2 linked regions of the Mucilaginibacter paludis DSM 18603 genome follow. The protein of the gene in region 2 interacts with the protein of the main gene of each other region in a pairwise test. Links are inferred from orthologs where the notes say so. Each region holds a gene or a part of one and is shown on either strand. Other genes may lie near its edges. The genes, in order: gyrB and gyrA.

Evidence for each region.
Region 1: the proteins of gyrA (region 2) and gyrB interact in binary tests that used the Escherichia coli proteins (3 or more experiments, as listed by UniProt). The link is inferred for Mucilaginibacter paludis DSM 18603 from one-to-one orthologs.

Annotation. Positions count from the first base shown.
Region 1 is NZ_CM001403.1:1,936,202-1,939,519, forward strand. Bases 314-3,293 are described here. They hold gyrB (DNA topoisomerase (ATP-hydrolyzing) subunit B), read right to left. Parts: upstream 2,793-3,293; coding sequence 834-2,792; downstream 314-833. In the rest of the region: MUCPA_RS37625 (hypothetical protein), read right to left, coding at 60-200. UniProt on the Escherichia coli protein: DNA gyrase negatively supercoils closed circular double-stranded DNA in an ATP-dependent manner to maintain chromosomes in an underwound state.
Region 2 is NZ_CM001403.1:7,816,797-7,820,291, reverse strand. Bases 125-3,281 are described here. They hold gyrA (DNA gyrase subunit A), read right to left. Parts: upstream 2,977-3,281; coding sequence 325-2,976; downstream 125-324. Other genes in these bases: MUCPA_RS33150 (hypothetical protein), read right to left, coding at 3,122-3,281; MUCPA_RS33160 (tetratricopeptide repeat protein), read right to left, coding at 125-243. Outside these bases: more of MUCPA_RS33160, read right to left, coding at 1-124; more of MUCPA_RS33150, read right to left, coding at 3,282-3,495. UniProt on the Escherichia coli protein: A type II topoisomerase that negatively supercoils closed circular double-stranded (ds) DNA in an ATP-dependent manner to maintain chromosomes in an underwound state.

The sequences.
Region 1 (3,318 bases), 5.9 Mb from region 2 along the record:
TTATTAATTATCGAGTACTTTGACTTTACGATAACCAGCATTTTATTGTTGACACAACACTACGCTGTATAAGCCGATAAACTTACCAAAGCGGTATTTGTTGAAGCCGGGTTAGTTACCGTACTTTTTCTACGAGACTCCAGGATAGCTACACATGCCATCAGAAATACAACAGCTACAATTAATATCTTTAGTTTCACACGCTTTAATTTTAATCAGTTAGCCTACAAATAATCACCACAATCATCTTATTAACCGGGCTTAATTCTAATTATTCCCCGGGAGATATCTAATGTTACAAAATTATTTTTCCAGATGAAATTGAAATGAAGTGCAAAAGTTGGAAGAATAAATAAATCCATCGTCATGATGGAGTCAACTATGCTGTAGGATGCTTATGTGGCTATACGCTCTGTTTGTCGCGTGATGACACACAACCCTTCGCCCCCTCTCCAACGCTATTACGTTAAAAATTTTGTTGCTTATCAAATGATGATCTACTCACATCTATCTGCGCTTTATCGCTCGCATAGTACACACCCCTCCGCCCCTCTCAAGAGGGGAATCGCACTGGGCCGCCGCTTTTTTATACATCTCATTGATAATGAGTACATTTTTACCAACTCCCCTCTTGAGAGGGGCGGGCTCGGCGGTGCGGCTGCGGGGGTGTGTTTCGCCGTGAGTAAGGATACTTTGCTGTTATAAAAACGATGCTTTGTTTGTGGCTCGAATCTGCCCCTCAAAAGGATCATCGTACAGGCGACGGCTTTCAACTAAAATAAAAAACCCCGCAGCTTAGGCGGGGTTTTGATTATATCAGAAACAGAGATTACTTAAATATCTATCCTTGCGTATTTGGCATTTTTCTCAATAAACTCACGTCGTGGTGCTACCTCATCACCCATTAACATGGAGAAGGTATGGTCGCACTCGGCGGCGTTATCAATGGTGGCGCGGCGCAGGGTACGTGTTTCGGGATTCATGGTTGTATCCCATAACTGGATGGCGTTCATCTCACCCAAACCTTTATAACGTTGGGTATGTACGCTTTCTTCCTTACCACCACCCTTTAAGCGTTGGATAGCTGCCTCCCGCTGATCTTCGGTCCAGCAGTATTCCTGCTCCTTGCCTTTTTTAACCAGGTATAAAGGTGGCGACGCGATATATACATAACCGTATTCCACCAATTCTTTCATATAACGGAAAAAGAAAGTGAGGATCAGCGTGGTAATGTGCGAGCCATCCACGTCGGCATCCGTCATGATCACAATTTTGTGGTAGCGTAGTTTATCCAGGTTCAAGGCTTTGTTATCTTCGGCTGTGCCTATACTAACTCCAAGCGCTGTAAACATGTTCTTGATCTCTTCGTTCTCGTAGATCTTGTGTTCCATGGCTTTCTCCACGTTCAGAATTTTACCCCTTAACGGTAATATAGCCTGATAATCGCGGTTACGGCCCATTTTGGCGGTACCACCCGCCGAGTCGCCCTCAACCAGGTAAAGCTCACAAACCGCCGGGTCGCTATTGGCACAATCGGCCAGTTTACCCGGTAAGCCCGAGCCACCCATTACGTTTTTACGCTGAACCATTTCGCGGGCCTTACGGGCCGCGGCACGGGCCTGGGCGGCAATCAATACTTTACCAACTATTAATTTGGCTTCTTTAGGATTTTCTTCTAAAAAGTTCCCCAATATTTCGCCAACAGCCTGGTCTACCGCACCAATTACTTCGTTGTTACCTAATTTACTCTTGGTTTGACCCTCAAACTGCGGCTCTTGTACTTTAACCGAAATAATGGCCGTTAACCCTTCACGAAAATCGTCGCCGGTAATTTCAATCTTGTTGTTTTTCAGCAAGCCTTCCTTATCAGCATAAGCCTTTAAAGTACGGGTTAAACCACGGCGGAAACCGGAAACGTGCGTTCCGCCCTCTATGGTATTGATATTGTTAACGTAGCTGTGTACGTTTTCGCTATAGGTATCATTATACTGAAAAGCCAGTTCAACCGGTACACCATTTTTTATACCGTCCAAATAAATTGGCTCGGGTATAATGGATACCCTTGTACCATCCAGGTATTTTACAAACTCACGTAAGCCACCTTCCGAATAAAACTCATCACAAACAAAAGTACCATCCTCTTTAACCTCGCGCTCATCTGTTAATGATAAGCGGATACCTTTATTTAAAAAGGCAAGCTCGCGTAAGCGGCTGGCCAAAGTTTCGAACTTATATTCGGTAGTGAGTGTAAATATTTCCGGATCGGGCTGAAAGGTTTGCGTAGTACCGGTATGGTCAGACACGCCAATCTCTTTAACTTCAAAGATGGGCTTACCCTTTTCGTACTCCTGCGTAAATATTTTACCTTCACGGTAAACAAGCGTTTTCATGTGGGTTGATAGCGCGTTAACGCAACTCACACCTACACCGTGCAGACCGCCGGATACCTTATAAGTATCCTTATCAAATTTTCCACCGGCGTGCAACACCGTCATTACAATTTCGAGTGCCGATTTTTGCTCTTTGGTATTGATCCCGGTAGGTATACCCCGACCGTTATCTATAACGGTAATGGAATTTCCTTTGTGAATAAAAACTTTAATATCATCGCAATGCCCGGCGAGCGCCTCATCGATAGAGTTATCAACAACCTCATAAACCAGGTGATGCAGACCTTTTACACCTGTATCACCAATATACATGGACGGCCGTTTACGTACCGCCTCTAAACCTTCTAAAACCTGTATGTTATCCGCTGAATAATTAGATTTATCTTCTTTTTCTTCGCTCATAGTTTTTGTTAAATCAACAACCTTCAAAAATACAAAATAAGGCTGATATTATCGCCATTGTTGATAAAATACATCGCGAAAACAAACAAGCGCACCCGGGTCAATAAAATGCACCCAATCGCCCCAAAACTACTTGGAAAAGAAAAAAACCAACTACTGTTAAGTTAAATATAATATGACGTATAAAAGCGTATATTTGTAAAACAAATTACAGATGGTACGTTATACGATAAAACTTACAAAAGAGGAGGTTGGAGAGTTATACTCGATAATCAACAAGGGCTCCCATAGTTCTCAAACATTCCGGACAGCCTATATACTATTGAATTGTGATGAAGGGGAATATGCGGAGAAAATAACAAATGAACAGATCAGCAAAGTCCTGAAAGTAGGGATGCGAACGATAGACCGGGTGAAGAAAAAGTTTATTGAAGAGGGTTTTGAAGGTGTTTTAGATCGTCGCCCCACCAGCCGTGTTTATGAAACAAAATCAGATGGCGATGTAGAAGCGAAGCTGGTTGCCTTG
Region 2 (3,495 bases):
GGTTAATAAACGGTTTACCAATTTGGTAGTTTGCAACAGAAGGGTATCTGGTTGGTTAAGTTTATTTAACGAGTCGATGTACAAGATACTCGAGTAAACTACAGCCTTATATACATTTTTATCCAGGTCAATCGAGTCGGCGTGGGTTTTGAAGGAATTATCAACCGATTTTTTAGCATCACCCAAGTATTTCAGATCATTTTTGGTATGATAGAAAGCAAGGTTATTAATAACATCCTTCATTGCTTCCGATTGCGCTTTGGCAATGGAGGATGTTAAACATATACACGTTATCAGTAAAATTATTTTACGAACGGACATATTTTATTTTTCTGGTTCTTCTTCAGTATCATCGTCGTCTGTATCCAATTCCTCTGGATCGATGGTATGATCTTCAACGTTATCGTGTTCTGGAACAACGTCATCAACAATTACACTGGTTTTGTTTTCATCATCGGCCAGCGCTTCTGTCTCGGCTATGATTTCTGAAATTTCCTCTGCAACTTCTTCTTCGCGCTCAACCTGGGCAACGGATGCGATGCTGTCGTTTTCTTTCAGCGATATCAATCTAACACCTTGCGTAGCGCGTCCCATGGTTCTTAACTGATTCATGGATATACGGATGATGATGCCAGATCTGTTGATGATCATCAGGTCATGTTCATCAGTAACGCCTTTTATCGCTACTAATTGCCCTGTTTTTTCGGTTACGTTGATTGTTTTAACGCCTTTACCTCCACGGTTGGTTACGCGGTAGTCTTCAATGTCGGTACGCTTACCGTATCCTTTTTCAGAAACTACTAACACCGTAGTTTCGGCATCGTCAATCGCTATCATACCTACAACCTCGTCGTTTTCTCCGGCTAAGGTAATACCACGCACGCCGGTTGCCGTACGGCCCATAGGCCTCACTGTCGACTCGTTAAAGCGTATGGCCCTCCCCGATTTCAGCGCCATTACAATTTCGCTGCTTCCGGTAGTTAAAGTAGCCTGTAGCAAGGTATCGCCTTCATTAATATTAATGGCGTTGATACCGTTGGCACGCGGACGGGAATAAGCTTCGAGGGATGTTTTCTTGATCACACCTTTGCGCGTACACATGATGATAAAGTTATTCTCTAAATAATCTCTATCCTTCAGGCTGGTCAACTTGATATACGCCTTAATGTTTTCTTCTTTCGGTATATTGATAATGTTCTGGATGGCGCGGCCCTTAGAAGTACGTGTGCCTTCGGGGATTTCAAATACGCGCAGCCAGAAACATTGTCCGGATTCGGTGAAGAATAACATGTAGTTGTGATTGGAGGCAATCAGCAAGTGCTCGATAAAATCAGCATCACGGCTGTTGCTGCCTATTGATCCTTTACCCCCTCTGGCCTGGGTGCGGTATTCCGTCAATGGTGTACGTTTAATATACCCCTCGTGCGAAATGGTGATCACCACATTTTCATCCTCAATAAAATCTTCGGTCTGCATTTCTGCCGATGAATGTACGATCTGCGTGCGGCGTTCATCACCGTATTTTTCTTTGATCTCTATCAGCTCATTCTTGATGATCTCCATGCGCAAACCTTCGTCGGCCAAAATCGATTTCAAGTAATCTATCAGCTTCATCAGCTCGTTGTACTCAGCTTTGATCTTATCGCGCTCCAGTCCGGTTAAACGGCGAAGTGTCATGTCCAGGATAGCCCGGGCCTGGATATCGCTTAAGTTAAAGCGCGTCATCAAACCATCGCGCGCTTCATCAGGTGTATTTGAACTTCTGATCAGTTGGATCACTTCGTCCAAATGATCTAAAGCAATCAGTAAACCTTCCAGAATGTGTGCGCGTTTTTCAGCCTCGGCCAATTCAAATTTAGTACGGCGTACGATTACCTCATGGCGGTGTTCAACAAAATGATGAATCAGGTCCTTCAGGTTCAATAACATGGGGCGACCGTGTACCAGGGCGATGTTATTTACACTGAACGAAGTTTGTAAGGATGTATATTTAAATAAGTTATTTAATACAATAGCGGCGTTGGCGTCACGTTTAATCTCATAAACAACCCTGATCCCCTCACGATTTGATTCATCGCGCATAGCCGATATACCTTCCAGTTTCTTTTCGTTAACCAGCTCGGCAGTACGCTCGATCATGATCGATTTATTGATCTGGTAAGGGATCTCGGTCACGATAATGCGTTCGCGGTCGTTGTTATAAACTTCGATCTCTGCACGGGCACGTAAAATAATCCGGCCACGACCGGTTTCGGATGCTTCGCGGGCGCCTTCAAAACCGTAGATGATACCACCTGTAGGAAAATCCGGACCTTTTACAAACTTCATCAGCTCGGTGATCTCGATGTTTCGATCATCGATATAGGCCATGGTGGCGTTGATGACCTCGGTGAGGTTATGCGGTGCCATATTGGTGGCCATACCTACCGCGATACCCGATGCTCCGTTAACCAGCAGGTTAGGGAATTTGGCAGGTAATACGGTTGGCTCCTGTTCCGTATCGTCGAAATTGAGCTGATAGTCGATGGTATCTTTATTGATATCGGCCAGCATCTCTTCAGCAATTTTCAGTAATCTTGCCTCGGTATAACGCATGGCCGCAGGATTATCACCATCTATCGAGCCGTAGTTACCCTGCCCGTCAACCAAGGGATACCGCAGGCTCCATTCCTGCGCCATACGTACCATAGTGCCGTAAACGGATGAATCGCCGTGCGGGTGATATTTACCCAGCACCTCTCCTACAATACGGGCAGATTTTTTATAAGGTTTGTTGGAATTTAGGCCCAGATTCAACATGCCGTAAAGCACACGCCTGTGTACTGGTTTTAACCCATCGCGTACATCAGGTAACGCCCTGGATACGATAACAGACATCGAATAATCGATGTATGCCGATCGCATTTCTTCTTCAATATTGATTGGGATAATTCTGTCTTGCGACCCGTTGTCGCCATTCTCTGTATCTTCAGCCATTGTCTATATTTAAGCAATTGTCGCCTGACATAATTTTATTTAGGTACTTTTTAAAGCGACGTGCGAAGTTAACAAAATATGTGGTATGGGGGTACGCTGTGGATAATTTTTGGTATATAAAGATGATATAACGATAATATTGAATTTATTTAATTTTCTTCCAATGCTCCTCAACCAACATGCCGCTGGGCAACTTGCCGGATAGTATAAGTTCTTTTTTACTTATCTTAAAGGTGTAGGCAATGGTTTTACCGATAGCTTGTGATGGTCTGCTGCTATAGGTTTGGGTTTCAAAACAGGTATCTCTTTTAATCCGGTATTTGCCAGCCTCATAGCGCTCTGTTTTGTATCCCTTCTGGCAGGCAAAAGCGTTAAAATTGCTGGAAGTGTAAACACGGCGCATGGTGTATTGTAACGATGCTGTATCGGTTTTTCCGTTATAGGTACCGCCATTAAACTGCCATGTTCCTTGTAGTAAATTGTTTTTATTTTGAGCCGATGCTGTAAAGCTGATCAATG